DNA from 2 places in the Alicyclobacillus sp. TC genome. Region 1 is predicted to be linked to the other one. Evidence: a T-box and tRNA genes for the amino acid it is inferred to sense, from the RefSeq annotation. Region 1 holds a T-box; the other holds one or more tRNA genes.
The links. A T-box is a leader RNA that pairs with one kind of tRNA and senses whether it is charged. The one in region 1 lies ahead of FY534_RS05665 (valine--tRNA ligase), so its partner is inferred to be a tRNA-Val.
Positions count from the first base shown of each region.

Region 2: it has a tRNA-Val gene. The T-box ahead of FY534_RS05665 (valine--tRNA ligase) is inferred to sense a tRNA for this amino acid. The anticodon was not compared.

Region 1 is NZ_CP044434.1:1,171,041-1,183,560, reverse strand. Features, by position in the region: gene FY534_RS05670 (bifunctional folylpolyglutamate synthase/dihydrofolate synthase) at 1-763, opposite strand, end outside; gene FY534_RS05665 (valine--tRNA ligase) at 779-3,466, opposite strand; T-box leader at 3,542-3,750, opposite strand; gene FY534_RS05660 (hypothetical protein) at 3,832-4,329, opposite strand; gene FY534_RS05655 (hypothetical protein) at 4,533-4,694, shown strand; gene FY534_RS05650 (LysM peptidoglycan-binding domain-containing protein) at 4,801-6,222, opposite strand; gene hemL (glutamate-1-semialdehyde 2,1-aminomutase) at 6,340-7,650, opposite strand; gene hemB (porphobilinogen synthase) at 7,666-8,640, opposite strand; gene FY534_RS05635 (uroporphyrinogen-III synthase) at 8,705-9,475, opposite strand; gene hemC (hydroxymethylbilane synthase) at 9,501-10,421, opposite strand; gene ccsA (cytochrome c biogenesis protein CcsA) at 10,450-11,253, opposite strand; gene hemA (glutamyl-tRNA reductase) at 11,260-12,520, opposite strand, start outside.
Region 2 is NZ_CP044434.1:860,654-873,173, reverse strand. Features, by position in the region: gene FY534_RS04160 (TasA family protein) at 1-1,777, opposite strand, end outside; gene FY534_RS04155 (3-hydroxyacyl-CoA dehydrogenase) at 1,950-2,846, opposite strand; gene FY534_RS04150 (malate:quinone oxidoreductase) at 2,914-4,479, opposite strand; gene FY534_RS04145 (RNA-guided endonuclease InsQ/TnpB family protein) at 4,826-5,395, opposite strand; gene FY534_RS04140 (helix-turn-helix domain-containing protein) at 5,353-5,691, opposite strand; gene tnpA (IS200/IS605 family transposase) at 5,700-6,098, opposite strand; tRNA gene FY534_RS04130 (tRNA-Val) at 6,401-6,475, opposite strand; gene FY534_RS04125 (cold-shock protein) at 6,621-6,821, opposite strand; gene FY534_RS04120 (hypothetical protein) at 7,143-7,535, opposite strand; tRNA gene FY534_RS04115 (tRNA-Leu) at 7,656-7,741, opposite strand; gene FY534_RS04110 (acetate uptake transporter) at 7,968-8,558, opposite strand; gene acs (acetate--CoA ligase) at 8,706-10,652, opposite strand; gene FY534_RS04100 (hypothetical protein) at 10,893-11,195, opposite strand; gene FY534_RS04095 (HelD family protein) at 11,308-12,520, opposite strand, start outside.

The sequences.
Region 1 (12,520 bases):
CGTGTAACGGCAAAAAAATGCCCCCTATATCGCAATGCAATCCCCTGTAAAATAGCCGCTGTCCCAGCAGTTCCATCTTTTCCAATATGGCAGCCACATCACGTCCTACACGAATTAATGGGGCTGTTTGTTGCTGCGCAATCGCTTCTATCACACGGTACGCAACATCCTGCGCAGCGGTGACTATCGGGACGTTCGATTTTATAATGCCAGCTTTATCATAGGCAATATGCCGCAGAGTGGGACCCAGTATTTCCACATGATCCATGCCTACATTTGTTATACAGGTAACCAGCGGTTTCACTACATTTGTGGAGTCATAACGTCCACCGAGACCTGTTTCCCATACGACATGTGAAACTTGTTGCTCTGCAAAATAAAGTAAAGCCATGCCCGTCAGAACCTCAAACTCTGTTAACGGATCGTCCCCATCTACCCGTTCACAAGCCGTGCGGACACGCTGAGCCAATCGAAAAAAATTCTTTTCGTCTACAGGCTGCTTTTGTAGCGTAAACCTTCCCCGATAACCATCAAAAGAAGGCGAAGTAAATGTACCCACAAGATGGGTAGGATTGGCCATGAGCAACGAAGTCAGCATTGCTGCAACTGAACCTTTTCCGTTTGTTCCAGCGATATGCAAAAACTGCAGTCCTTGCTCAGGATGATGCAATTCTTCTAGCAGTTTTTGCATTCGCTCCAAACCAGGCCGAACGCCAAAGCGTTGCCTGCCTTTAAGCCACGCTTCTATACTTACTTCTGCCAAGAATCGTTCTCCTTTCTACTGCTCCATTGCAGCCACTGCACGCAATCGCTCTTCCACTGCTGACAATCGAGCCTCATAATCCTCTCTTTTGATTTTCTCAGCTTCTACAACTTCTTGAGGTGCACGAGCAAGAAAATTAGGATTGCTAAATTTTTTGTCGATCCGCTCTATTTCCTGTTGCCAACGACGCTTCTCTTGTTCAAGTCGATTTTTTTCCGCCGCCAAATCAATCAATCCAGCCAGAGGAATAAATATTTCTGCACCCGATACTGCCAGTGCAATAGCCTGCGAAGGCGGCTCTATATCCATTTTGTTTTCTAATTGTGACGCATGACAAAGCTTTTGGATATAGTATTGGCCCTGCTGAAAGCGTTCCATTGCTTCAACCGAAAGCGGCCGGATAAGAAGGGAAATCTCCCTGCTCGGCGGAATATTGCGTTCACTGCGAATATTTCGCACGCTGCGAATCGCTTCTTGAATGGAACCCATCAATGTATCGCAAGTATCATCGATCCACGCCTGCTGTATTTGCGGCCAATCGGACGCAACAAGCAACTGACCGTTTCTTTGTGGCAAGTAAGACCAAATTTCCTCTGTAATAAATGGAATAAAAGGATGAAGCATTTGTAACAGTTGTTGCAGGACTTCGTACAGAACTGTCTGTACTCGTTCCTTATCGACAATGGACTCTCCATAAAGCGAGATTTTAGCCATTTCTATATACCAATCACAAAAATCATCCCAAGCAAAATCGTAGAGTACTCGTGCTGCTTCGCCAAACTCAAACTCTTCCAGTAATCTTTGAGCACTTTTATTCGCTTTGGCCAGACGATGCAATATCCATCGATCGGCAATATCCATTTTATCCCAGTCGATGGTTCTTGCTTGAAAACTATCGGATAAATTCATGCGCACGAATCGAGCAGCATTCCATAACTTATTCATAAAATTGCGGCTGCCTTCAATTTTCTCCATACTAAAACGCTGATCGTTGCCCGGTGACGTGCCAGTAGCTAGACAAAAGCGCAACGTATCTGCTCCATACTGCTCTATAATTTCTATCGGATCGACACCATTGCCAAGACTTTTCGACATCTTTCGACCTTCAGAGTCGCGAATCAGACCGTGAAGAACAACGGTTTGAAACGGCATCTGGCCGGTGAATTCTAATCCCATAAATACCATCCGTGCTACCCAGAAAAAGATAATGTCATAGGCGGTCACCAAAACACTAGTCGGATAATATTTCTGATAATCCGGCGTATCTGTATCTGGCCAGCCTAAAGTAGAAAAAGGCCAGAGTGCTGAAGAAAACCACGTATCCAATACATCTTCATCCTGATGGATATGGGTACTCTTGCAATGCCCGCAACATGTAGCATCTTCCAGTTGAACTGTCGTACCGCCACAGTCGTCACAATACCAAGCAGGAATTCTATGCCCCCACCAAAGTTGCCGGGAGATACACCAATCTTTAACATTTTCCAACCAATGCACAAAAACTTTTTCAAATCGAGCCGGGACAAATTGTAATTCTCCACGATGGACAAACTGCAACGCTGGATCGGCTAAGTTTTGCATACGCACAAACCACTGCAAAGAAAGAAGCGGATCGACCACTGTAGAACAACGACTGCAGTGACCCACAGCATGCACAATATCAGTCACGTGAAGCAGATAGCCCTGCTTGCGCAGTACATCCACAACATCTTGGCGTGCTTCTAATGCATTACGTCCAGCAAACTCCATAGCCAGTTCATTCAATTTTCCATCCGATCCGATACATTGCAACTGGGGCAATTGATGACGGAGTCCCACTTCAAAATCGTTTGGATCATGCGCTGGTGTAATTTTCACACAGCCTGTACCATACTCTCGATCGACAATCGGATCGGCCAAAATAGGAATCTCACGACCACTCAAAGGCAGAATAACCGTTTTGCCAATTAAGGAACTATACCGTTCATCATTTGGATGGACAGCAACAGCTACATCCGCAAAAAATGTTTCAGGACGTGTTGTAGCAATCACCACTTCACCTGAACCGTCTTTCAAGGGGTAGCGGATATGATAAAGTTTTCCCGGTAATTCAATATGCTCTACTTCAATGTCAGAAAGTGCTGTGCCGCATCTGGAGCACCAGTTGATGATGCGGTTACCGCGGTATATTAAACCTTTCTGATAAAGTTCCACAAAAACGGTGCGCACCGCTTGAGACAGACCTTCATCCATCGTGAAGCGTTCTCGACTCCAGTCTACCGAATCCCCAAGACGGCGAATTTGTTCAGTAATGGCCGATCCGTACTTGTCTTTCCATTCCCAAACTTTTTCTACAAACGCCGTTCTGCCAATATCGTGACGAGACTGCCCATTCTCTTGCATCAACATTTTTTCCACACGTGTCTGCGTAGCAATGCCCGCATGGTCAGTTCCAGGCAACCAAAGCACATCTTTACCTCGCATACGATGATAGCGAGCCAGAATATCTTGCAATGTATGGTTCCAGGCATGACCTAGATGGAGCACTCCTGTGACATTGGGAGGTGGAATCACCATGGAAAACGCAGGATGAGGTGAGCTACTATCCGCTTGGAAAGTTCCTGACTTTTCCCACTCAGCGTAAATTTCACGCTCGACTTCCTGTGGTTGAAAATGCTTGTTCATTTCTTGTGAGAACTTTTCTGTGGATGATGAATTTTGCATAAGAAACCCTCCGTTCATGTTATAGGATGACTCATTTCTTTCGTCGCTGCTCTGGACACAAAGAAGCCTTTCGTCCTTCAGGACGAAAGGCTTCTTCCGCGTTACCACCTGAATTTCCCAAGAAAGAAAAACGCAATCTTAGGACACTCGACATTGATAACGGGTATGACCCGGCTATAGCAGCTCAGAGACGACGTTCAAAACGGCTACCGAAGAACCTTCCAGCTAATGGTTCTCTCTCTGAACGGTTACACGTTTTTACTCCTTCTCATCAACGCTTTTTATCCGAAATTGAATTTGGTTGCTCTATCATACGAGAACAAACAAGACTTTGTCAAACCTTCATGGCATCTTTTTGTATGACTTTACTTTTTGCGCCGTCCAGGATGGCGGCGTTTCTTAATTCGATGAACACGGACGGGTGCTACAGTTGTCTGAGCGCTTGATGATTTTTCTGCCCGGCGTTTCTCTAACTCTGCTTTTTTTCTGTCGCTCCATATGGAAACGCGTAAATAGAGATAACTGAGTGCCAAGGCGACGACGAAAATCAGCAAATTTTGCCCTAAAGTATACCATATACCACCTTTTTCCGTAATTTCCAGACCAATTGTAAACTGCAAAATCAATCCAAGCAGAAACGTAGTTGTGACACCCGCAAACGTATTGGCCAATCGACGTTCTGTCAAACGCGGAATAATGAGCCACATCATGAGAATCATGGCAAACTCTGAACTAAACATGAGCGGATAATGAACTGTATAATAAGCGACTGCCTGTAAAACAGCAAACGACACAGATAAGATGGCAAGATATCGAATATGGAAGCCTCTCCAAGTGCCTCCATCCATCCACGAATTCGCCATTACCCCATCTCTCCTCTCAATCCTGTCGCCCATTCTAGCAAAGCTCAGAAAGGCAAGTCTAGCGAATATTGTTCTGCATGTCCAATTTTATGCGAAAAAAAGGGGTACATGCTCACCTATTTGCATATATATCATACGCAAAGTATATATTCGACGAGCTAAGACGAGCTATCCAGATAAGATTTCGCCAGGAGGTGGTTGGCATGGGTCTGTTTATCATGCTGGCACGTTTTGTCAAATTAATGTTGGCAGCAGCCATCATGCTACTTTTCTTTCGCGCTTTAATTTGGCCCAATACACTGGACCTTTTGATTCTTATGCTTCTCTTTATTGTCTTTGCAGTTACTTTTATTGGGGCACCATAGCCAGGTTGAATAGATATTTAACTTTGTTGGCAAAAAAACATCAGGCATAGGAGAAATCACTATGCTGATGTTCGCTATCGAAGTTATTCTTTTCAGAGCATCATTCTTAAAAATTTTGCACGTTTGCCAAACGTATCGGGGTGTCCGGTATAAGAAGGGTTTGACCCACCCAAATATCTTCTGTTTCCAAACGATTGACACGAATCATTTCACTTTTCAAGACGCCAACGCGATCGGCCACCATTTGCAGCGTCTCGCCTTCCTCGACTACAACATAGCGTAAGGTATAAAACCTTTCGGGAGCATTGAAATCGACAAACGACCAAAGACTTTTATTATCCATAGAACGTTCAAAAGACGTCTCCGGTTCCTGAAAAGCTCCATTGGAAGGGGAAGGCTCAACTACCGGCTCCGTGCGAGTCTGTTGGATACGCCCTGCATCTTTACTGAAGGCAAGATTGGCGTGAAAACCAGAATCAGAAAAGGCCCGCGAAGCAGAGAAGGAAATAGCTTCTTTTTCCTCGAATTGAGCTTCTTGTTTTTCACTCAACTGATTCTCAAACGAATACTCGGCCAGCGGCTTTTGTTCTTCCGTATCACTCACCACAAAACGGTCAAGCGCTTCTAACTCTGCGGCAGCACCAAGAACCGTAGAATCAGCAGAGCTGTTTATATCACTTGGTGTTTGATTTTCCTTATTGCCCCTGCTTTCTTTGGACTCATTGACATCTTCTTGTATTTGCAAGCCATGCCCTGCACGCGCTTCACTCAATTGCTCCGTCTCAAGGGTGACTCTATTCAACCGTTCAGCACTGTCCCCCTCTTCCTCAGGATCCTCCATACCGCGTACAGGAAATGGTGTGTCCTGACCCTGGTCCTGCGCGTTGAAGGATTGCTCCGCGAATGTGTCAGATTCAACATTGCTTACTGTGTCTGACATCAAACTCTCGGACTCAGAGGCTTCCGTTTCTCCCCGAAACTCTCCAACCCATGCATTCGTCTCTTTCATACCTTGACTTGACAGTTCGTTTACATGTGTCGATTGAGGCCGATCCGGCAAAGATACCCATAAATCGCCAATCTCTTGTGCACCACATTGGAAATGATATCCACCTTTATCCACAAGACCGGCAATTTGTAAATTCCCTTGTACACGAAGCCAAGAATCTCCCGATACATCTAATTTCCAACCAGCAAGTCTGCTTTTTACATTCAGAACACCATTCGGTTGAGCATGAACTGGAACTTTTAAAATAAAGGGCAAACGATGATGGACATGAATGACCGGATCGTCATCCATCACAATTTGAGTGTTCTTTCCCTCTGATGACTTGCCCTTTTCTTGGGACGCCAAGTACCCCGCAAAAACGATAGCGCCTTCGAGCACATAAGTATCTTCAACGCGATCGAAAGAAATAACTTCCGTTGCGACAGTAGCGTCCTCCACTCTGTCTCCTTCGCGAACACTATCCATAAACACTTCTTGGTCTATGGCTACGGAAATCATGGGTGTTTGCTGATTCTGCATCGCCTAATACCCCTCCTTAAACAGCAGGTCTCTCCCTGCATGTTTATGAAGTGGGATATGCTTTTATGTCCTTACAGCAGCGTTCACACACATGGATAAGCGAAGGACGTTCTGCAGTTAAAACGAACGAATTGCGCTATCAACAGCCTCGCAAGTTCTTGATAGCTCTTCTTGACCGTGAACTGCGGAAAGAAAACAAGACTCCAGTTGTGACGGTGGTAAAAGTACACCTCGTTTGAGTAATGCATGGAAAAATTGTGCAAACATTTTTTTGTCGGACTGAGCTGCAGACTGATAGTCTACCACTGCTCCTTCATTGAAAAACAATCCAAACATTCCTCCAATGGCGTGGCCGTATGCAGGAATGCCTTTGTCTTGACAAGCCTGTAAAAAAACTGAAACGATTTGCTTCCCGTATTGTTCCATCTTGCTATACAAACCATTGGGCGCTTCTTCCTCAATCATGGTAAGTGCCGCAATGCCTGCAGCCATCGCAAGAGGATTACCAGATAAAGTACCCGCCTGATAAACAGGGCCATTGGGCGCTACCCATTCCATGATATCCCGTCTACCACCATAGGCGCCTACCGGAAGACCGCCACCAATTACTTTCCCCAGTGTTACCAAATCTGGACGGATACCAAACCGTTCTTGGCCGCCTCCAGCAGCTACGCGAAATCCCGTCATCACCTCATCAAAAATAAGTAGAGTACCGTATTTTTCAGTCAATCGCCGCAATTCTTCCAGATACCCAGGTTGGGGCAGGATGCACCCCATATTGCCAGCCACAGGCTCCACAATAACTGCAGCAATCTGTTCACCCATTTGAGCAAAAAGCTCCTGTAAGGCTTCCACTTGGTTATAGGGTACTGTAGCGGTATAGTGAGCGATTCCCTCCGGTACACCAGGGCTATCTGGCAAACCCAGAGTAGCCACGCCCGATCCGGCTTTAACCAAAAGTGCATCCGAGTGACCGTGATAACATCCTTCAAATTTAACAATGATATTTCTTTTCGTAAACGCACGCGCTAAACGCAGTGCGCTCATCGTCGCCTCTGTTCCGCTGTTGACCATGCGTACAACTTCCACTGCGGGCATCAGTTGATTTACTTTTTGCGCCATTACAGTTTCGGCAATCGTTGGCAGGCCGAAGGAGGTGCCTTTTTCCAAAGCCTCAGTTACAGCTGCCTTAATGCGCGGATGAGCATGTCCAAATAGCAAAGGCCCCCAAGACAATAGGTAATCAATATACGAATGACCATCCAAACTCTCAATATGCGGTCCGCTTCCTTGACGAATATAGATTGGGTTTCCACCAACAGCCAAAAAAGCTCGAACGGGTGAATTTACCCCACCAGGTAGCCATTTGACAGCCTCTTGAAACGCTTTTTCTGATTTTTCAATTTGAAGGATCCCATCATTATCCACTCGATTCCCTCTTTTCTATTCTTCTTTTAACCAATCAGCAGCCGATAGTGCAAAATAGGACAAAATAAAATCAGCACCAGCTCGCTTAAAAGATGTGAACATTTCCATTACAGTGGCACGTTCATCAATCCAACCTTGTTGCGCCGCAGCTTTCACCATACTGTACTCAGCCGAAACATTGTAAGTCGCTATAGGGACTTGAGTGGACGAGCGCAATTTAGCGGTGACATCCAAATAAGACAGAGCTGGTTTTACCATAAGCATATCAGCACCTTCACGAAGATCAGACTCGGCTTCACGCATAGCCTCACGAACATTAGCAGGATCCATCTGGTACGTTTTACGATCACCAAACGATGGAGCAGAATGGGCAGCTTCACGAAATGGACCGTAAAAAGCGGAAGCATATTTGACAGCGTAAGATAGAATTGCTGTATCTTGGAAACCATTTTCTTCTAAAAGCGAGCGAATAGCCTGTACACGACCGTCCATCATATCTGACGGGGCAACCACATCAGCACCAGCTTCTGCGTGGGATAGAGCAGTTTGAGCAATCAACTGCAGGCTTTCGTCATTGACAATCTTTCCATTGCGAATGAAACCGCAATGACCTGCCGGATTATATTGGCAAAGACAAACATCTGTCATCACAAGCAATTCAGGAACTTCCATTTTCGCAGCGCGAATAGCTTCCTGAACAATACCTTTAGGATGGTAAGCACTCGAGCTCTGTTCGTCTTTCTCGGCTGGCAAGCCAAACAGAATGATGCCAGGAATGTTCTTTTCTGCGATTTCCACAACCAATCTCCTGAATTCATCCAGTCCATAATGGTAGACGCCAGGCATTGCCGTGATTTCTTCCTTACCTGTCAAATTTTCTTGAACAAAGACTGGCAAAATAAAATCATTGATACTGACCGTTGTTTCTCGAATCAAGCGACGCATTTGAGCACTAGTCCGTAGACGACGATGTCTCTGAAAATTGTTCATCCAAATTCACCTCTTTTATAGATTGCGACACACTGAAAAATAGCCATTTTATACATGAAAAAATTTATGAAGAATTCAGATCTTGGACTGAACCTATGGCCGACACCAATGATTCGTCATTGGGCTCTGAAGCTATTGCTGCCAGTTGAATCCCCGTTTTCCTTATAGCATCAGCTGTAGTAGTGCCGATCGCAACAGCCTGAATCTCTTCCATTTGCCATTGTTTGAGTAGCGGCTGGACATGATTTATATACACTTTAACTGCAGAAGGACTGTGAAACACCCAAACTGGTCGATGAAAGCGGGCAATTTCTTGCAACTCTGCTTTATTGGGGATTCGCGGGACTGTTTCATATAGAACCAATTTCGCCAGCCGTATACCACGGCGTTCACATTCTCGTTCAAGAGTACCTGCAGTTTGTCGAGCACAGGGATAAAGCCATATCCCCTTGGATGGTGAAGTCAGTTTATCAAGCCATTCCGCCAGTTGATATCCAGTATGGATATTCTCTCGCCAGTAAGCTACAAGTCCACAGTCAAGAGCCGTTTTCCAAGTGGTTTGACCAATACAGTAACAAGCAGGCAAGGATGGGAAAAGGGCAGAATGCTTATGTAACCATGCTTTGAAAAGGCGAGCCGCAGTTACTGATGTGAGGCATACTCCTTGAATTTCTGACTCATTTCGAATCCATGAGTTTTGCGACTCGTCATCGACCGACACAGTTTGAGTCAGGGGGAGTAAAATACTATGAATGCCATAGTTTACAAGCTGACGAGCTGTTTTCTCAAGTCCTGGAGAACTTCTGGTCAGAACTGCCACTCGCTCTGTGGTCAACATCGCCACCTCCCCCACTCCACCTTCAGGAATACTTTTGCAAAATCTGATCTGCCCCTTTCTCAAGCAATTTCTTTGCCACCATTTGACCGAGATCGACCGGAGACATTCTGCTAGATAATGATTCCTTGACCTGATAAATTACTTCCCCATCTTCAGAAGCCACAAGACCCGTCAAGACCAAGGTTCCATTTTGCCATTCCGCATATCCTGCGATAGGTACCTGGCATCCACCGTTAAGTGAGTGAAGCAAGGCTCTTTCTGCAAGCGCTACCTGTTCCGTTTGTCGACAGTGGAGAGACTGCAACATTTCTTTTAGTGAACTATCCTGATCTCGACATTCCACAGCCAGAATTCCCTGCCCTATTGCTGGAAGTATATGCATAGGGTCGATACGTTCCGTGATACGGTCTTCCCACCCCATTCGAATCAGTCCGGCTGCTGCCAACAGAATAGCGTCGTATTCTCCGCTTTCTAATTTGTTAAGCCGCGTATCAATATTGCCGCGCAGCAATTTGATTTGTAAATCATTTCGCAAATGTTTAAGTTGAGCCATACGGCGTAACGAGGATGTACCTATGACAGAACCTTGGGGAAGATTATGAATAGCTTTGGCTTTTTTAGTAATTAAGGCATCCCGGGCATCCACCCTGTTCGGATAAGCAGCAATGACTAAACCATCTGCCAATTCTGCTGGTACATCTTTTAAACTGTGCACAGCCATATCCGCTTGTTCTTGGAGCAATTGCTGCTCTACTTCAGAAACAAACAATCCCTTGCCACCAATTTTAGAAAGTGAAACATCAAGAATTCTATCTCCTTGCGTAACGACAGGTATGATTTGAAATTCAGTGTCTGGAAAAAAAGATTGAAGCTGTTGAATAACTTGTCTCGTCTGCGTCATTGCCAATAAACTTTTTCTTGAAGCCACTCGAATCATTCGCAATTAAACACACATCCTTTTTCATCACGGTCTAATGATAACCCCCAAAACGACCAATCAGCAAAAAATTGATAAGTAAAACCATAAAGCAAACTACATACAATCGATGTAGCACATGCAAGGGTAATGAACGACGAATTTCCAGCCAAAACGTCAATGCATAGAAAAGTAACAACACGAGAGTAGCCATAGGTGTTGGAGAGTCCCATATCCAAAGATTGAGTACAATTTTCCCCCACAAGAAACCCAACAACGAGGAGATAAGCAAAAGAGTAAAGCCAACACGATTGCACCATCTCGCTGTACGTGATGAGTGCTCTAATCCCGGCAATCTTAAAAACCAGTGGTTAAAACTTTTCTTTCGCAAAAGATGATACTGGACAAGGTACATGACAGAAAACACAAAGGCGACTGAAAAAAAAACGTAACTGACAAGTGCAAGAGAGATGTGGAAAATAAGCAAGTCCGGACGGCCATGAGGTATGATACCCGGACTGAAAGGACCAAAACTCGCAAAAATAACAAACGAAAAAGCAACCAAATTTGCAAAAAAAATGAATAAGCCGACACGATAAAATGTGTCGACCACCAGAGCAACCACTAAAATCAACCAAGAAATAAGCAACAGATTGTCAAACCGACTATATACTGGTGCAGATTGGAGTTGAATAAAACGCGCTATCAACAGAGATGTTTCTCCAATAAAAACCATAAACAACAAGACGACAGCCAGTCGATTGAAAATCCTTTTAGATTCAAGAACATCCATGAAGTAAAAAAATAAACTAAGTGCATAAAAAAACATCGTGCTGTCGATTACAGCGCGGGTAGCCATTCACGATTAGCTCCTATAAACTGAACTGCCTACGGTTGAGCCAGACATTTTTTCAGCCATGAGAGATCGCCATTTGCCCATAAACTCCGACATTTTGTACGACATCAGCATCTCCCTCTCCGGATGCGGCTGACTGATAAATTCAATACCAAACAGTTGAGCCAGTGCCTCCGGCGAAAAAGCAGGATCACTCTGAACAGCCATATCCTTCATAGCATGAATCGGATCGCGCAATAGTTGATTGACAATACTCATGGTGTGCTTCTGCAAAATTTGAATTTCTTTCTCACTCAAATGCGGCAGTTTTCGCTTTAAACTTTCCATAACATCGCTTTGAATTTGCACACCTTTTTCACGAATGGCGGTAATCACGGGTACGACGGATAGAGACGAAATCCATTCGTCAAACTCTAATAAACTGGAATCGATCATTTCACGCACCACGCGCGTTTGACGCCGTCGCTCCTCCATATTCACATCCACAACTTGTTGTAAATCGTCTACGTCATACAAAAAAACATCCGAATGCCCAGAAAGTGACGAATCAATATTACGCGGAATCGCTAAATCGAGCAAGAGCGTTTGCCGACTGTGGCGCCCTGTACGAATGGAGGTCCACATATTTTCAGTAATAATTGGCCTTCCTGCGCCAGTTGCTGCCACCACTACATCTACCCGTCCAACAAAGTGTTGCAATTGTTCCCATGGAACAATTTTAGCTTGTACACGACGAACCAATTCTTCCGCGTTGGTAAGGGTCCGATTAGCAATATACAGCTGACTGACACCATGAGCCGACAGATGCTCAGCGGCTATGCGAGCCATGGTACCAGCGCCAAGAATCAAGGCACTCCGTCCACGTAATGAACCATAAATCTTTTCAGCCAGTTGAATGGCCGCTGAAGCAACAGAAACAGGCGCTTGTCCAATCATGGTTTCCGATTGTGCTCGTTTTCCTACTTCTACAACATAACGGAACATCTGCTTCAAGAACGAACCAATCGTACCAATTTCTGCAGCAAGCGCCACAGCCTCTTTGACCTGTCCTAATATCTGTGTTTCACCCAGTACAATAGAATCCAAACCGCAAGCTACCTCCATTGCATGTTGTACTGCTTGCGGACCTTCGAAAGTATATAGTGTGTCTTTTATTTCTTCCGTCGCAAGACCCGAATGTTGAGCCAAAAGACGAATGACAAAATCACGTGCTGCTTTCGTTGACGTTGTCAATGTATATATTTCTGTGCGGTTACAGGTGGAGACAAGC
Region 2 (12,520 bases), 310 kb from region 1:
CAATATTTCCATATTTGTCTTCCAGTGAGATAGTGACTGGGATTCTACTATTTTCTGTTGCGAAATCTAAATAATCAGGGTAAAAGATCAATTGAGCGGCAGGTCCGGGAGTAATTTGTTCTTCTGAAGCTGTCACCGATTGTTCAGTATCCAGAGCATTGATAGTCGCCTTCACTTGAATGAGTTCAGACTTCGTATCTTTGACTGAAAATTGGTATAAGCCTGGGCTTTTTTCAACAATAGGCCCAAATTCAATATCTTGTGCTGTTCCCTTGATAGTGGATAAAGATATGTCTGAAGTTAATCCCTGAAGCGGCTGATTGGCAGCATTTTTTAATGATAGCGTATAAGTATCCGACTGACCTGCCTGCTCCGAAGATTGATCAAAGGAGAGTGAACTCAAAATGCTATGATCCACAGCCAACTGAATAGGCTTAGATTCTGCATGAACACTTACGCCATTTGCCATAACAGTTGCTTCAACTTGAAGTACTTCTGCTTGACTGTCACTGACTGAAAAAGAATAAAATCCATTACCGAGAGAATCAATTGGACTGAAAACAACATCTTTTGCCGTACCCTTCGTTACCGACAACGAAATATCGGACACCGGAACCTCAAGAGGTGAATGACTAGAATCCCACAATTGCAAAGTGTAATTCACATTTTGACCGGCATATATAGTACTTGAACTAAATGGATTTGCGTTTAAACTAGAAAAATATTGATTTGGAGTCGGAGAGGTTGTAGAGCCTTGACCGGACTGTATTGGATTACCGCCATTTCCATTTGAGCCAGTTACTTGGATGTTCTGATGATTATTTTCATATTGTTCAGCCAGCACCGAAAGTGATACACTACCCCAAGCATCTTGGTAGTCATTTCCTGCTTCTTTGGGCAATCCTCCTCGATACGTAACCAAAAGATATTGACCAGGTTGTAACACAATTCCTTTCAAATCGGTCGATCCGCTAAATTTAGTGGGTTGAATAAGTTCATTATCAAACGATGCATCAGACGATTCAACGTTCAAAGTTCCCGTCGAATCTGAAAAATCCCCACCATTTAGGTTATAACCTGCTTGTTGATAAGTGTACGGTACAGATAAATTTGTATTTACAATGGAGCCACTGACACGATAGCCTATCGCTTGTGGGTATTCATGAGGAGCCTCCACGACTTTGGGCAGGCTATTGTAAATAGCGTATTGAAGCACATAATAAGCAGGATGATTGTCAGTTTGATATTCGTTCAATGGGCTCGAACCATGGTAATCTACAGATTCATACCCGAATCCTGGAATTAACTTGGGGCCACCTATTAACAACCTTGGTTGCCAATTATTTTTATATGTTTGATAGACTGTACGACCAAATGGTGAATCTGCTAAAAGTGCTTGTTGATTCAACTCTTGACTAGAACCTTTTACAAATCCGTTTAATGTGACAACCTTCCCATTGTTCAATCCATCATCCCAAAATATAGGTCCATGAACATTATTTTGCAAATCAAGAATCTCCGCTACACTTCCTGTATTATGCAAAATTACATATCCACCAGCGCGATCGCCAGGAACCATATTAAAATAAGGGATCTCTTTAACATTCGAAAAAACATTTGATTCCCCATGTAACGTGATATCAACAACACCTGCTCCGAAGTTCTGCTGAGAAGAATGAGCATCTGCTGTAAATAACGCAAAGCTTCCAGCACCCAACATGGCAAGACCAGATAAAGCCGTTATACCGGCCATACTCAATTTTGATTGTATTTTCACCCTTACCCCTCCAAACAGCCTTTCTATATAAAGTATTTTGTTCTTATTATAGAACAATTATATAATCGACGTCAACGAATAAAAATTACCGCTTACGTACGAACTGTAAGCGGTACTGAAATGCTTGCGAAATCCATTTTACTGTATTCTATATCGGATCGTGCAATACAATTTATCCTTTCAAAAAGTCAGGCTGTCGAAAACGAGGGTTAGGATATGTGTAGAATCCCTCGTTGCTTTGCCGACCCAGTTTACCTTTGTCCATATATTGAGTTTTTAACATATTAGCTAATTTTTCATACTCTGGATGCCCAGCCTTAGCTTTCTCTTTGGCAATATTATAAGCTGTATTTACACCTATCGTATCCAAAATAGCAAAAGGACCAGCAGGAGCTCCTGTAGCAATCATCCAAGTTTTATCAATCGTTGCCACATCTGCAATCTCATTCACCAATAGAAACTGTGCTGCTTCCAGAAAAGGAACAAGCAATGAATTTAAAATATAACCAGGCTGTTCTTTGTATAAAGGCAACGGAACCATACCGATTTTTTCCGCAAAAGCGATCACATCTTTGAAAACTTCTTTATCTGTTCCCGGATGCTGCATAACTTCTGCCGTGTTATGAATCCAAATCGAATTGGCAAAATGCAGAGCCAGAAATTTTTCTGGTCTTCCTGTGAATTCCGCAAACTGACTCGGCACAAATGTAGAAGAATTAGTAGCAAAGATGGTTTTAGGAGGAGCCACCTTGGCCAAGTGTTTATAAAATTCCGTTTTGATTTGGATCACTTCTGGTACAGCTTCAATGAGTAAATCTGCCTGTGCAATAGCCTCTTGTAAATTGGAACTGAAATAAATTCGATGAAAAGCATTTTCTACATCTTGTTGAGATGCCCGCAAGTCCTTTTGATACATGTTCATTAGTTTTAGAATTCGTTCTTTTGCTTTCGACAATGCTTCTTCGTTGAGATCATAAACAGTCACATCGAATCCCTTAAAAGCAGTTTGAAACGCAATCTGACTTCCTAACACACCACATCCCGCAACTGTTATCTGCTGAAAAACCAAATTTATCCCCCTTTAGGTGATCAACAGGAAGTAAATGTATATCCAAAACCTGGATCTACACGTTCGATTACTCTGTAATATATCCTTCAGCTGTTACAAAACCATCCTCATAGCTCGGAGATTGCAAATCCTCGGCAGAAACAGTATGTTCTTTATCCAAACCTAGAGATTTCGTTGTATCTTCAAATATCTCGCGGAACAACTCTGGATTTTCTGCCAAAGATAGACCATAAGACGGAATCATTTCTTTAATTTTAGGTTGCCATTCTGGCATACGTTGCGGAAAACATTTTTCGAGTACTTCCAGCATGATATGGACCACTGTAGAAGCGCCAGGTGAAGCTCCGAGCAAAGCGGCAATCGAACCATCAGCTGAGCTGACTACTTCTGTACCAAACTGGAGTGTCCCTCTACCACCGGTTTTCGTATCTTTGATAACCTGTACACGTTGTCCCGCCACGACGATATCCCAATCCTCACTCCTAGCATTCGGTATAAATTCCCTTAGTTCTTCCATACGTTTCTCATTAGACAGCATGACTTGCTGAATTAAATATTTCGTCAACGCAAACTCTTTAACGCCCGCCGCTAACATCGTGAGAACGTTATGAGGTTTGACCGTCCGAATCAAATCGAAATTTGAACCAGCCTTTAAGAACTTGGGTGAGAAACCGGCAAACGGTCCAAAAAGTAACGATTTTTTGTTATCAATATAACGGGTATCCAAATGCGGAACCGACATAGGAGGTGCTCCAACTTTGGCTTTTCCATAGACTTTAGCGTGATGCTGCTCAATAACTTCCGGATTATGACAGACCATAAAAAGCCCGCTGACAGGAAAACCGCCGATGTGCTTCGCCTCGGGAATCCCGGTTTTTTGTAATAGGGGAAGACTTCCTCCGCCAGCACCAAGAAATACAAACTTTGCCAAATGACTTTCTGTTTTCCCTTGAACATGATCATAAACTTTTAGTTCCCATAGATTATTGCTGGTTCTTTTGATTTTTTTAACGCTATGGTTGTATTTAATTTCAACTTGCTCTTTTTTCAAATGCTCAAACAACATCCTTGTTAAGGCACCAAAGTTAATATCCGTACCTGAATCAATTTTAGTGGCCGCAATAGGCTCGTCCGAGGTGCGACCTTCCATAATCAGCGGTATCCATTCCTTAAGTTTTTCAGGGTCATCTGAGTATTCCATACCTTGAAACAAATGGCTATTCGATAAAGCTTCATATCGCTTTTTCAAAAAATTTACATTTTTTTCGCCTTGTACTAGACTCATGTGTGGAATGGGCATAATAAAGTTCTGTGGATTTTGAATCAAATTACGATTCACAAGAAACGACCAAAATTGTCTGGACAATTGAAACTGCTCATTAATTTTAATCGCTTTGCTAATATCCACTGTTCCATCAGGATTTTCAGTAGTGTAGTTTAATTCACATAGCGCTGAATGCCCTGTTCCAGCATTATTCCATTCATTAGAACTTTCTTCCGAGGGCCCTCCGAGTTTTTCGAAAACTTTAATATCCCAATCCGGGGCCAATTCCTTGAACAGTGTTCCTAGCGTTGCGCTCATAATTCCAGCACCGATTAAAATTACATCCGTCACTTTTTGCATGCTACTCATAGTTAACCTTCTTTACATCTGTATATTTATATATCTACATATAGAATCGATGTTCTGAGACACTTCTTTGAAATAACATGCCATAGGAACATCTTTTTATTCTTCATTAACTTTACTGTATCACAGACCATTCTAAAATTCGATGACTTTGTCCTGTTGACACAAGCCTTTAGGCAACTACCCACCCTCTATACTAAAGCGAGGACTGAATGTAAAAATGCCTAAAATCATCATTTCATCATTATCGTGACCACTCCCCATGCCTAAAGGCAGGAGCTTCTCAGAACACGCATGACGCAACCGCCTACGTTACGTTCTGAAGGCTCAGTCCGAGCCAAAAGAAACGTTATCCAGCTAAGGCACGTTTCAAAATGTTTTGTGCGGCATTTATGTCTCTGTCTTGAACGTATCCGCAGTGTTCGCAATGGTGCATGCGTTCCGACAGCTTTTTAGAGACGATTTCCCCGCAATTCGAGCAGGGTTGACTTGTGTTTTTGGGATCGACTAGCACGACACCACGACCAGCTTCTTCCGCTTTGTACGTGGTGTACCGCACAAGTTGATTCCAAGCCGCATCAACAATGCTCTTGGCAAGATGGTGATTTTTCTCCATGCCTTGTACGTTTAGATTCTCGAAGGCAATCAGCCCATATGAATTGACCAATTTTCGAGATACTTTGTGCGCGTAGTCTCTACGTTGATTTGCGATATGCTCATGCAATCTCGCCAGTTCTCTGATGGCTTTGCGGCGACGAGCAGCCCCCTTTTTCTTGCGTGATACGACTCGTTGCTTCCTGTGCAATTTCCGTTCGGATTCCCGCGGAAATTTCGGGTGTTCGTAAAATTCCCCATCGAACGTAATGGCAAGATGCTTCACACCAAGATCGATCCCAACTGTTTCTTTGGACTCAGGCAAGGTATTGGGTTCCACTTCACACGACGAAAGAAAGCTTGAAAGGCTTTGTCAAGCCGTTTTACCACGTCTTGTAATACCTGCGAATGAACCTGCTTCAATGCTGGAATGTACTTTTTGCGCTCATTCAGCGTATTTGCCTGATCATAGTAATTTAGCGTGGTCTTGTCTGTTTCATAGGCGAACCGCCGTTCGTCAAGCAGGCGATTGTAGAGCAGGCGACAGCGTTCTAAGGTCAACTGAATTTTCTCTTCTTGCTCCTTCGCGGGGTAAAGTCTGTACTTGTATGCTTTTCGCATGATCGACCTCACCTCGATTTCTGCTCTTCGATATACTTCTTGATCACGTCCAGTTGAACAGTGCCCACCGTAGCGACAAAGTAGGCATTCGTCCATAGGGAAGGCAATCGACTTTTTAGTGATTTGAATTCATCACGAAGAACTTTGGAAGTGTATCCCTTGAGTTGTTTTACGACTTTGTGAATGCCATATTGCGGATCACACTTAATGAGAAGATGAACATGATCAGGCATGATTTCCATTTCAACGATTTCCGCCGAAATGTCGGTTGCCTTTTCCGAAAGCAACGCCTTTAACCTTGCATCAATGGGTTCAACAAGCACTTTTCGGCGATATTTCGGACAAAAGACAACATGGTATTTGCAGTCGAACGTGACATTTTGGTTTGAATCTACATCTCGAATCATGACGAATCACCACAAATAGTATAGTACAATACATTAGATACCACAGTTCTATCTATTGTTTAAAAAGATTCGCCTCACGGCGAGCGCCTTATATCCCCATAGCTAAAGCAAGCGGTTTTACGGCCCATTTGATAAGAGAATAACCTTTTTGTTTAATAGGGGCCCTAAGATGGAAAAGCTGATTCTTCGGTAATTGTGTTCTGTCAATGACCGATGTCGCCGTATAATGTGACAAAGACCGCCTTTCCTGTGTTCACAGGAGGCGGCCTTTGCTGTGCGCATTATTGCTTTAACTCTTTCAATGGTGCGGCTGACAGGAATCGAACCTGTGACCCCCACCGTGTCAAGGTGGTGCTCTCCCTCTGAGCTACAGCCGCATGCTTTGAGTCAACGGGAACTACTATAACGCAAAACACGCTCCTATGTCAACTCATAAAGAAAATGGATGACTTTTTGTCATCTTCTATTGGCAAAATAAAAACCGACGAACAAATGCTCGCCGGCCACAGTCCGAAAAAGGAATTAAAATTTCACAACGTTTGCTGCTTGAGGACCTTTGGGACCTTCAACGATTTCAAAGGAAACATGCTGACCCTCTTCCAAGCTCTTAAAACCGTTGCCTTGGATGGCGCTGTAATGAACGAATACGTCATTGCCACCTTCCACTGCAATAAAACCATAACCTTTTTCAGCATTGAACCACTTTACGGTACCTTCGTGCATGAAAAAAACCTCCTAGAGCACTAAAACGTGCACATTCATAAGACCAGCAAACACCGCAAAGGAGTATCCTGAGACTTACACAAGCAGCAACGAATAATTTCGCTGTGGCCTTGATGTAAAAAAACCGATTTCCGGGACAACGGACACCCAGAATCGGCTATCGGTCGTACGGGAACTCTAAAGGATTGTTTGCATAGTTCATTATCATCATAACTCATTTTCTCTAAAAGTAAACCCCATATGCATAAATTTTTCGAGAAATAGCACAAACCAATGGAGCCGACCAAAGCCGGCTCCATGCGAAAAGATGGGAGATGGAATCTATTCTTTAGGGTCGTTTTCTATTGGACGCGCCAATCCATCTGAAGCCGCTTGTGGAGGATACTCCGCTTCATTGATTGCAACCGAACCAAACTGATTCTGTTCCGAATGAGTTGCGTCAGTCTGTGTAGTAACATCATTCGCAGATATAGATTGGATTGCACTCTTTGCACTCGATTGGATATTGGCACCCTGGTACTGGTGAGCCAGCAGCAAAGACAAAATGCTAAACAATGCGGCAAAACCATTGGCAATTTGGTTCACTTCAGTCGATGTGATGATATGGATACCAAAAGCGTCAAGAATCAACTTTAGGCCAGCCAATATACCTACAACCAATGTATACAAACGACGTGATTTCAAAATAGATACAAGTTTTGAACTTCCACTCACGTCAAAAACCTCCTTGACATTTCATCTATTGGGGAAATCCCGTTAGACATACTATGTCGAAAGAGGTTTTCTGTGAGGGACAAAATCCACTTCTGAAAATCATAAAACAAAAATACTCAATGGTGCCGAAGGCGGGACTCGAACCCGCACGCCCTTACGGACAAGCGATTTTAAGTCGCTAGCGTCTGCCATTCCGCCACTCCGGCAAGCAACCATAACGATAACATGGATGGACAAAAAAAGTCAACCAAAAACGAGAAAAACGATAATATTTTCTGAACAACACTACTTAACCCACATTTTATTCCTGAAAAATCCGATTAAAAATAGCCTACTACCTGATGCATATTCTCCTCACAGAACAGTCGCATCAGGTAGTAAGAACTAACAGTAACCAGATATCATCCCATTTTTATGAATTCGAAACGCAGCTTAATGCGCAGTTGTAACGAGGGTTGCAGAGTCTTGCTGAGACTTGGCCAAGGGTTTACCTAACGGTAGTACCGTTCGACCGGCAGTTGCATTAATAACAGTAGCAAAAGATGTATAAAGAGCAAGAATGCCACAAAGCAATCCAACATATCCACCCGCTGTTGAAGACATGAGATGGAATCCATTCAGCGCCAGTAAAAAGAAGGCAATCCATAGACAAAGAAACACAAAGAACAAAGCCCGGCTAAGATAGAAAGTCCCAAACCATAGGAAGAGTGTCAAGATGCCAAAAAAGAGCAGGTAAACACCCAAGCCTGCTGTTGTCCCAGATTTAACAATAAAGTAAAAAGAAATCCAGAAAGCACCATATGAAGAGAAGGCAGTAGCACCAAACGTGTTGCCTTTACGAAATTCCCACATTCCTGCCAATAATTGAGCACCACCACCATAAGCAAGCGCCAATCCAAGAACGACTCCAATTGCACTTGAACTAACAATGCCCGCATTAATTAAAGAAAGAATGCAAGTTGTAATTCCGAACCCGGCAAGACCAAGCGGCCCTGGATCAGCAATTTTAATCTGTTCTGACATGTTTCATCCGCCTCTCTTTTTCTAGAAATCCCCCATTGGAAACAGACGACTACCGAGATCAACAGGAAAACCGCTCTAGAGAAACCGCAGCGCCAAGTCATCCCCCTTTCTGTAAAGAAGAAACGTTCAGCCAAATCCTGATAAAATTTAGTCTGACTCTTTATATCGAGATTTCAATTCATCAACCACAGACGGATCGGCCAATGTTGTCGTGTCACCCAAGACTCGACCCTCTGCAATATCCCTTAACAATCGGCGCATAATTTTAGCACTGCGCGTTTTAGGAAGTTCTGCTGTGAAAATAATTTCTTCCGGTCTGGCCATAGCGCCAATTTTCTCAACCACGTGCTGTTTCAACTCAGCCACCAAGTCTTCGCTTGATTCCACTCCCTCACGCAATGTTACGAAAGCAGTGATAGCCTGCCCCTTGATTTCATGCGATCGACCAATCACAGCCGCTTCTGCTACAGAAGGATGGGAAACCATTGCGCTTTCTACCTCTGCTGTACCAATGCGATGACCGGATACATTGATGACATCGTCAATCCTGCCTAAAATCCATATATAACCATCTTTATCTTTGTGCGCTCCATCTCCTGGTAAATAAACACCCTCAAACTTACCGAAATACGTGTTGCGGAATCGCTCATCATCACCCCAAACTGTCCTTAACATGGATGGCCACGGTTTGCGGATAACCAAATAACCGCCATTTCCTGGTTCCACCGGTTGCCCTTCTTCATCTACCACATCGGCAAAAATACCTGGTAACGGTTTGGTGGCCGAACCCGGTTTTGTCGCAACCAAACCTGGTAAAGGAGCAATCATGGCACATCCGGTCTCCGTTTGCCACCAAGTATCCACAATTGGACATCGACCTTGACCAATATGCTCGTGGTACCACATCCAAGCTTCAGGATTGATGGGTTCACCAACAGAGCCAAGCAAACGCAAACTGGAAAGATCGTGTTGCTTGACGTATTCCGGACCCCATTTCATAAACATGCGAATCGAGGTGGGGGCAGTATAAAGAATCGTAGCTCCGTATTTTTCACAAATATCCCAAAAGCGATCTCTTCCTGGATAATCTGGAGAACCTTCATACATCACCACAGTGGCCCCGGCAGACAGTGGCCCATAAACAATATAAGTGTGGCCTGTAACCCAACCGATGTCTGCCGTACAGAAAAACACGTCGTCATCTTTCAAATCAAATACACTGCGCAAAGAGGTATTCGCACCAACCAAGTAACCGCCAGTGGTATGAACAATCCCTTTCGGTTTTCCAGTTGTTCCAGAAGTATAAAGCAGGTAGAGAATATCCTCAGCATCCATCGGTTCAGCAGCTAACGGTTCACGAGAAACTTTAGCAGCCAACTCTGCCCAATAAATATCACGATTCTCTTTCATTTCAATGCCAGCGTCTTTACCAAAACGCTCAACAACTAACACTTTTTCAATCGGCGTATCCACAACAGCTTCATCCGCATTTGCTTTGAGAGGAATCGGTTTACCGCGGCGATATCCTGCATCAGCTGTAATGAGTACCTTTGAATCCGCATCCAGAATGCGTTCTCGAAGCGCCTTAGCTGAAAATCCGCCAAATACGACAGAATGGACAGCGCCGATTTTAGCGCATGCTAACAGAGATATAGGAAGCTCTGGTATCATCGGCAAATAAATAGTAACGCGATCGCCCTTTTTCACACCAAGAGATTGCAACATCCGCGCAGCCACATCTACTTCCTTCTGCAACATTCCATAAGTTATTGCGCGGCTGTCTCCAGGTTCACCTTCCCAAAAGATGGCTACTTTATTTTTCTTTCCTTTCCTTACATGCCTGTCAACACAGTTGTATGCTGCATTTAACTTACCGTTTACAAACCATTTGGCATGCGGAGGATCCCATTCGCAAACGCTTTCATAAGGTTCAAACCAATCTAAATAAGTTGCCTGTTCAGCCCAGTATTCTTCCGGGTTTTCACTGGCTCGATCATAGATGGATGGATCAGAAAAATTGGCCTGTTGACGAAATGACTGGGATGGTTCAAACAATCTTTGTTCCTGTAAAAGTGTATCGAGATGATTAGACATAACAGGGCTCCTTTCTCCACTCTTTTTTCGGCCAGTGAGAATAGCCGAATCACTAAAAGGAAGTATCTAACTTACTTCTTACTCCTATATCTATCATATATATGCGTAAACGTCTATCAAAATAATATGACGATTGAGTTAATTCCCGCCTGCTATTTCTCTAATCCATCATCTATAAGTAGGATGAAATGAAAATATCCTCGGGCTTTAAAGCACCGAGGATAAAATGAGAAAAATTTTTTACCAACCCCATCCCCAGGGACCAGAAGCTGCTGCAAGTCCCGCCAAGGCTCCAAACCCAAAAAACATGGCAGGAAAGAAAATTTCCTCTAACTGCATATCTTGCGGTTCATGAAGTGCATTCTGGCCCTGCAACTCATTGGACTGAGCGGAAGCAAGCCGTCCACCGGGGCGATGGGGCAAAAGATAGATGCCTTTCGTGGTGACAGAGTGCAATACTCCATGATAAACCGTTCCATTCAAGTGATGCACATACACCGATTGGCCACGCAGGCGAATGGCGTGATGATACAACGGATGCATTGATTTAACCTCCCCTAAGCACATATTGGGACTACAATGTAGACTATGTGCTCAGGAGAGAAGCGGAAGGGGCAGATGCGGATTGGACAATTTACACAGAAGCTGATTTTTCTCAGTCAAGGCTATGGAGAGCCTGGGACAAAAGAGGTGAAGGTTCGCGTTCTGAATACAATACAGCGAGTCGATGCAATGCTCTCGTACTGGCCACATAGAGAAGTTTAGCATACGATTCATTGCCTGGATAAAAGTGTTGACTCACATCAGTCAAAAGAACAGCATCAAATTCCAAGCCCTTTGCAAGATAGGCCGGCATAACCGACAGTCCTCCGCTAAATTCTCGCTGATCCCATGTAACCTGAGTGGCCTTGTATCCAGTCGACTGCAACAAATCTGCATAGTGTTGAGCCAGTTCTTCATTAGGACAAAGCACAGCAATGGAGTGCATTCTCCCTTCACTTTGCCAACTATCTATGCACTTTAGCAACTCTTTTTGCTGAGCTGTTTGATCAGTGTAATGCAACAAATTCACAGCCTCTCCTGATCGATATACGGGGACAGGAAGCGGCAAATGTGGATAGGCAGCAATTGCAGATTTAGCAAACTCGACAATTTCTTGTGTCGATCGATAACTGACTTGTAATTGGAAATTTTGAACACTCTCTTCAGAAAACAAGCCAGACAGTTCTTCCCAATTTTGAACCCCGCTATAGGAATAAATACTTTGAGCGAGATCGCCCAAAATGGTAAACGAATCTGTTTGGCAATAAAAACGCAGGATTGCTAATTGTACAGGTGAAAAATCCTGAGCTTCATCAATGACCACATGCTGTAATTTTGCATCCGGTTGAACACCATAGAGCACAAGGCGCAGATAGAGTAAACTGGCTAAGTCTTCCGGCCAAATATAAATGCGCTCACCGCGTTTTCGTTTTACCTGCGACAGAGACTGCTGCCAAACCTCTGGCATCAGATTTTGATACATTGTCCACTCGTCCAACGCAGGCCATAATTTCAAGTAACTCTGGTACGCTGTGTTTGCTGCCTTTTTCAATTTTTTCTGCCGATCTTCTGCTTGAACTCGTTTATACTCCATATCCATCCAACGTTTGACACGCGCCTGTACACGCATCACTCGAACGGCTAACGCATAGTGTCGGTAATCCTCTGTAAACCATTTGCGGATCCAATGAGCCTCAAGCTGTACTCCAGGCCAAGGTGTAAAAGTGACGTCAGGGACAGACATTTGTTCTGCTTCAGAGACAGCTTGTTGCAAGCGTTTCAGCCAGGCCAACCGTCCTTTGGCGTAAATGGTGGCGAACTCGCGA